Gemmobacter sp. 24YEA27: one gene and its partner. The protein of the gene in region 1 interacts with the protein of each later gene in a pairwise test. Links are inferred from orthologs where the notes say so. Each region holds a gene or a part of one and is shown on either strand. Other genes may lie near its edges. The genes, in order: QNO18_RS16495 and QNO18_RS15345.

Region 1 (3,259 bases):
CGGCTATGCCACTGGCATGACCTTAAAGAGCGATGAGCAAATGACATCCGGCCCAGCCACCAGGACATTCGACACAACCCGTTTCACGATGCGGGCGCTTATGCGCTCCGATACTGCCGCCCTTTACGGAACGCTTTCTGACGAAGCCCAGTGCCGATATATGTCGCAGCCGCATTTCACCTCTCTGGAGGCCCTGGCAGACTGGCTGACCGACAGCGAATGGCCCGGACGGACATGGGTGGCCACAGACAAAACAGATGGCACGCTTGCCGGCCGCTTTGTCGCATTCCCGGGGCGTGATGCAGGGGTGCTTGAGCTGGGCTATATCACCATAGCAGAGCGCCAGGGGCATGGCGTCGCGACAGAATGCATGACGGCGCTGGTGGATCACCTCTTCTCCGAGGGGATTGTCGCCGTCTCTATGTGGAAATTGACGCGGAAAACCAGGCTTCGGTGCGGCTCATTGAACGTCTCGGCTTTACCCGCGAAGCTTACTTGCGTCAGCACGAAATCACGCACAAAGGCCTGTGCGATCTGCTGATATACGGGCTTTTGCGTGATGAATGGACGGGCGCGACAAGATAACCCGCGACCTGCCATGGCCCGACCGGGCCTTCCCGCAGCCCGGGGTCAAAGCGCCCACATACAGGCCTTGCCTTCCGGAACAAAGTGTTGCGCGACAGTCAGAGGCCGTGCCGCAGGCGTCAGGCCTGTTGTGTGGCCCCGCCATCCACATAGAGATCGGCCATGGTGACGTGGCCGGCCTGATCTGACAGCAGAAACATCACCGCATTGGCGACATCGTCAGGCTCGGCGATCTTGCCGAGCGGGATGCCGGGCTTGAACTGCTCCTGGATGCCCGCGATCACCCGGGCCTCGCCGCTGGCATCGGCCCACATACCGGTCTGCATCGGCGTCCGGGTCGAACCCGGCGCCACGATATTGCAGCGGATCCCGCGCGGCGCGAGCTCCATCCCGAGCGTGCGCATATACATCGTCGCAGCCGCCTTTGACGCAGCATAGGCCGCCATACCGTAACGCGGCACCCCGGCGGCGTTTGAGGAGACCGCGACCAGCGCACCCTCGCCCCTTGGCCCCATCACCCGCGCCAGCGCGCGCGTGAGGTGAAAGACGCCGTCAGTATTCACGGAAAACACCCGCCGCCAGTCGGCATCGGAGGTCTCGGTCACAAGGCCGGTCGCCAGCACCCCGGCGACCGAAATCCCGAACCGCACCGGGCCGTGTCGCGCCTCGGTTTCAACGACCAGCCGCTCCACCGCCGCAGCATCCGCCACATCAAGCGCGAGACAGCTGAGCCCCGGCTGCGCCGGCAGATCCGGCAGCGCGAGATCCGTCGCCACCACCCGCGCCCCGGAATCAAGCAAAAGCTGCACCACCGCGCGGCCAATGCCGCCGCCCGCGCCCGTCACCAGCGCAAGCGCGCCCTCAAACCCCGTGAGCCGCATCCTATGCCCCTTTTCCGGCGGTGATCGCCGCAATCAGCGCCTTTGTGTCCTGCACCACGCCACAGCGCCCCGCCACCCATTTCAGGGCCATGTCATGATCCGCGCGGCTGAAATCCGCAAGCGCATCGGCAGCCATGAAGGGCTCGATATCGCGCTGAAAGGCTTCGCCTGCGGTCATCATACAGCCGATATGGGCATAGACGCCGCAGATGATCAGCTGGTCCCGCCCCCGGACCCGCATCAGCTGCTCAAGGTTCGAACGCTGAAAGGCCGAATAGCGGTGTTTGACCAGCACGAAATCCCGGTCTTCGGGCGCAAGTTCCGGGATGATCGCCTGATGATCGGGCTCTGCCGACATGCCAGGCCCCCAGAGATCGGCCTGGAGGCCGCGGTCGCGGCGGTCCTGATTGCCGTCCTGCGCAGTGTAGAACACCGGAAGACCGGCGGCGCGGGCGGCGGCGGCGAGCTTTGCTATATTGGCGATGGCGGGGGCAATCGGGCTCTCCCCCGGCGCATAGGGGCGCAGGAAATAGCGCTGCATGTCATGGATCAGAAGCGCCGCACGCGCGGGTGCCAGCTGCCAGGGCCCGCGCGAGGGCGGGATCTCCGCGCCATACGGCAGCGGATAGGGTGCAATCTGCGGCAGGCCGGCCATGGTTCAGTCCCCGATGATGATCTCGCCGTCCTGCCCGAAAGCGGCCAGCATTGCCAGGAATTTGGCATGGGTTTCGGCCTCTTCGGCCTGAGGATCAGAGCCGCGCACTATGCCCGCGCCGGCGTAAAGCCGCGCCTCGTTGCCTTCGATCCCGGCGCAGCGCAGCGCAAGATACCAGCACCCGTCGCCACCCGCCTCAAGCCAGCCGACCGCGCCGGCATAAAAGCCCCGCGCATAGCCCTCGAGCCCGGGGATCGCCGCGTCCGCCGCGTCGCGCGGCAGGCCGCAAACGGCGGGCGTCGGATGCAGCGCGGCCAGAAGCGTCGCGCAAGGGGTAGAGGCGTCGCGCAGCACACCCTCGATCCGGGTGCCCAGATGCCACATCCGGGCGGTCGCGCTGAGCGTCACACCCTCGGGGGCGGCAAGGCGCACACAGAATGGCGCCAGCGTATCCAGCACCATTTCCGCCGCCATCGCATGTTCGCGCAGGTCCTTGTCGGATCGCAAAAGCGCCTCGCCTGCCGCACGGTCACGCGCCGGATCTGCCGCGCGCCGCGCCGATCCCGCCAGCGGATGCGAGGCCACAAGGCCCCCGCGTTTTTCCACAAGCAATTCCGGCGTGGCCCCGATCAGCCGATGCGGCACCCCGGCCTGACGTGGGGGCAGCGGAACAGAGAACAGCGTCGCCAACCCGTCCTGGCGCAGCATCTGCAACAAAAGCCCGGGGTCATGCGGACGCTCTGACGTCAGCACCAGGCTGCGCGAGAGCACGATTTTCGAGAATTCCCCTTCGGAAATGCGCCTGACCGCCGCCGCGACCGCCTCGCGGTACTGGCGCGGAGAAGGCTCGGCCCGGATCCGCATCCCGGCCTGCGGCGCGACCATAGCGACCGGCGCCGCCGGCATGTCCAGCACCGAACCGGGCTGGAACAGGTAATCCGTCGCCTCGCGATCATAGGGCAACGCGCCGGCCAGCAGCTTCGGCCCGTCATGACCAGCGGCAAAAAACGCCTCAGAACGCGCTGGCAGGCTCGCCAGCGGCCCTGGCGGCAGATGGCGCCGCGCGGGGCCAAGCGCCATTGTATGGCGCGGGCCGGAAATCAGGAAATCAGCCGTATCTCCGGCGGACGTCGCACCA
Region 2 (3,196 bases), 240 kb from region 1 along the record:
GGCTTGTCACCACAGGCGCGCCGGTCATCTCTGCCTTCCACCAGGCCGCATCCGCCGCCCGGCGCGGGCCGGTGCGGTAAGCCGCATCCTCGTCTTCCGCGCGCGCCAGCGGCGGGAAGGGCAGCGGCGCCGGCCCTGCGCCGGTCAGATGGCCGTAATGTTCGCCGATCCGGTTCGAAACCAGCACCATCCCATAGCCATCTGTCGCGAGGTGATGGATGCGTTCATAGAGAAACACCCGGTCTGGCAGCAGGAAAAGGGTAAAGGCCGCCACCGGCTCTCGCGCCAGATCAAGGGGGCGGGCGCTGTCTTCCTGCATCCGCGCCAGCGCCTCGGCCCCGGCATCCGGATGGGCCGTCAGATCGACCTCGCCCAAGGTGATGCCGCCGGGGGCCAGCCATTGCTCCGGCCCGCGGGGGCCGCGCGAAAACGCAGATGCAGCGCCTCGGTCTCCTGCACCGTGCGCGCCACCGCCTCGCGCAAAGCCGCCAGATCAGCGGCGCCGGTCAGCTCGAGATATTGCCCGGTATTCAGGATCGGATTGGCCGGATCGAGCGCCTGGAAATACCACAGCCCCTCCTGCGCCTCGGTCAGCGGGCGCGTGTCCTGAACATCCTGTGCCATTTCAACCAGCCGCCCGCAGGTGCGAGATCGCCTCCCACCATTCGCCGAGCGTCGCGCTTTCGGCGAAGACCGCGAAATCCACTTTCAGCCCGTCCTGTTCCCAGGCGCTCACGAGCCGCATCAGCCGGAGAGAATCCAGCCCCAGATCGGGCAGGTGATCGTCATTGCCGATCTCTTCGGGTTCAAGGTCGATCAGCCGCGCAATATCGGCCCGCATATTTTCAAGGGTCACAGTCTCACCGGAAACAGTCATTTTGCGGCTTCTTCTTCCAGATAGCGCGCGCGCAGCCCGGCGCGCAGCTTGTTGCGGCTGATCTTTCCAACGGCGGTGGTGGCGAATTCCGTCACGAAAACCACCTCATCGGGCACTTTGAAAGCGGCGATACCGCGCCCCCTGACAAAGGCCTTCACGGCGGCGGGCTTTGGCCGTTCAACGCCCGGGTTCACCACCACAAAGGCGCAGATGCGCTCGCCCAGGAAAGCATCCGGGATCGAGACCACGGCAGCGTCAAACACCGCCGGGTGGGCCAGCAGGTGATCCTCGATCTCTTCGGCCGAGATCTTTTCGCCGGCGCGGTTGATATGGTCGCCTGCGCGGCCCTGGACGACCAGGTAACCGCCGGGCAGCTGCTTCACCATGTCGCCGGTGCGGTAGAACCCGTCGGGGGTGAAGCTGCGGGCATTGGCCGCCGGCTCGTTGTGATAGGCGCGGATCGTGTAGGGGCCACGGGTGTGGAGGTAGCCCGCTTCGCCCGGGGCGACCGGCTGGCCTTCATCATCCAGAACCAGCACCTCGTCATCCTCGCTGATCGGGCGGCCCTGCGTCGAGATGATGATCTCTTCCGGGTCATCAAGGCGGGTATAATTCACCAGCCCCTCGGCCATGCCGAACACCTGTTGCAGCGTGCAGCCCAGAGTGGGGCGCACCCGCGCCGCCGCTTCGGGGATGAATTTCGCGCCGCCCACGCCCAGCACTTCGAGGCTGGAAAGGTCATGCGTGCTTCCGGGGGCCGCCTGCATCCACAAAAGCGCCAGCGGCGGCACAAGGCCGGTGATGGTGACCCGCTCGGCCTCGATCAGCGGGAAGGCGGTGGCGGGGGCGGGGTTGGGGCAGAGCACCACTTTCGCGCCCACTGACAGCGCCCCGAACACGCCGGGCGAGGACATCGGGAAATTATGTGCGACCGGCAGGGCGCAGAGATAGACGCTGTCTGGGGTCAGCCCGCAGATCACCGCGCTTTCGCGGAAGCTGTAGATATAATCGTCATGGGTGCGCGGGATCAGTTTCGAAAGCCCCGTGGTGCCACCAGAAATCTGCATGAAGGCGACCCGGGACGGATCGGTCTCAGGCAGCGCGCCTGCGTCCTGATCTGATGCGCCCTCACCTGATGCGCCAAGATCTGCGAAGCTGGTGAATTCCTGCGCTTCGCCGATCACAATGACCTCGAGGCCTGCGGCCTCTTCGCGCAGCTCACGGGCGAGGGCGCGGTAATCAAACCCCTCCCAGCTGTCGGCGATCACCAGCGCTTTCGCATCCGAGCGGGCGATGAAATGCGAGATCTCCGTCCGACGATGCGCGGGCAGGGCATAGACCGGGATAAGCCCGGCCAGAAACAGGCCAAAGACCGAAGGAAAGAAGCCCGCGATATTCGGAAGCTGCACCACCACGCGCTCACCAGGCCGCAGGCCAAGCGCCAGGTAGCCCCGTGCCGCCTGCTCGGCGGCGGTCAGCAGATCCGCATAGCTGAGCCGGGTTTCCCCTCCGACCACGGCGATCCGTGGCCCGTGTTCAGCCGCGAGCCGGCGCAACAGGGTGCCGAAGGTTTCGCCGCGCCAATACCCTTTCTCGCGGTAGCGCGCTGCGAGATCTGCGGGCCAGGTCTGGTGTGGCGCGGCAACTTCGGGAGTGGCGACATCTGGCAGGGCCACATCAGGACGGGCCACATCAGGACGGGGGGCTTCGGTCATGGCGCACCTGCGGAACAGTGACGGCGTTTTGCGGCATGTCCGGCGGGCCGGGATGACGCTCGTGGCGCCGGGATAAAGCCACCTGGAAAAATAGTCAACTTTACCTCTGGCGGTTGGCAGGTGCAGCATTATCCCTTAGGCGGTAAGAAAGGCGCGGCCAGAACCCTGAACGGAACACCCGCGCTGCGAGACCAGGTGAAACAGATAACGAGCATGACCCGGATGAGGCTCCCCCTGCGAGACACGCCCCGCGCCTATGGCAAAGTGACCCGTGCGCTGCACTGGTCGATCGCGGCCCTGGTGCTGTGGCAGTTCATGACGATGATCCTCAAGGTGGGATTTGGCGTCTCGCCTAGGGAAAGCGCCATTGTCGGCTCGCATGGGCCGGTTGGAACTGCGGTTTTCGTGCTGATCGTGATCCGGGTGGCCTGGGCTTTCGCGAATGCCGGGCGCCGGCCCGATCATGGGCGCGGGTTCATCGGCATCGCGGCCAAAGCCGGGCATGGCATCCTTTACCTGGTGATGCTGATCGTGCCGCTGGCGGCGCTGGCGCGGGCTTTCGGCTCGGGGCGCGGCTTTTCGCCCTTTGGCTTCCCGCTGTTTC

Evidence for each region.
Region 2: the proteins of QNO18_RS16495 (region 1) and QNO18_RS15345 interact in binary tests that used the Escherichia coli proteins (3 or more experiments, as listed by UniProt). The link is inferred for Gemmobacter sp. 24YEA27 from one-to-one orthologs.

What each region holds. Positions count from the first base shown.
Region 1 is NZ_JASJPW010000001.1:3,324,798-3,328,056, forward strand. Bases 295-3,240 are described here. They hold QNO18_RS16495 (isochorismatase family protein), read right to left. Parts: upstream 2,122-3,240; coding sequence 1,468-2,121; downstream 295-1,467. Other genes in these bases: QNO18_RS16485 (GNAT family N-acetyltransferase), read left to right, coding at 295-541; dhbA (2,3-dihydro-2,3-dihydroxybenzoate dehydrogenase), read right to left, coding at 705-1,466; QNO18_RS16500 (isochorismate synthase), read right to left, coding at 2,125-3,240. In the rest of the region: more of QNO18_RS16485, read left to right, coding at 41-294; more of QNO18_RS16500, read right to left, coding at 3,241-3,259. UniProt on the Escherichia coli protein: Involved in the biosynthesis of the siderophore enterobactin (enterochelin), which is a macrocyclic trimeric lactone of N-(2,3-dihydroxybenzoyl)-serine.
Region 2 is NZ_JASJPW010000001.1:3,081,217-3,084,412, reverse strand. The notes cover bases 234-3,116. They hold QNO18_RS15345 (AMP-binding protein), read right to left. Parts: upstream 2,593-3,116; coding sequence 874-2,592; downstream 234-873. Other genes in these bases: QNO18_RS15340 (cytochrome b/b6 domain-containing protein), read left to right, coding at 2,815-3,116; QNO18_RS15350 (phosphopantetheine-binding protein), read right to left, coding at 626-877; QNO18_RS15355 (condensation domain-containing protein), read right to left, coding at 358-624; QNO18_RS15360 (amino acid adenylation domain-containing protein), read right to left, coding at 234-376. In the rest of the region: more of QNO18_RS15360, read right to left, coding at 1-233; more of QNO18_RS15340, read left to right, coding at 3,117-3,196. UniProt on the Escherichia coli protein: Involved in the biosynthesis of the siderophore enterobactin (enterochelin), which is a macrocyclic trimeric lactone of N-(2,3-dihydroxybenzoyl)-serine.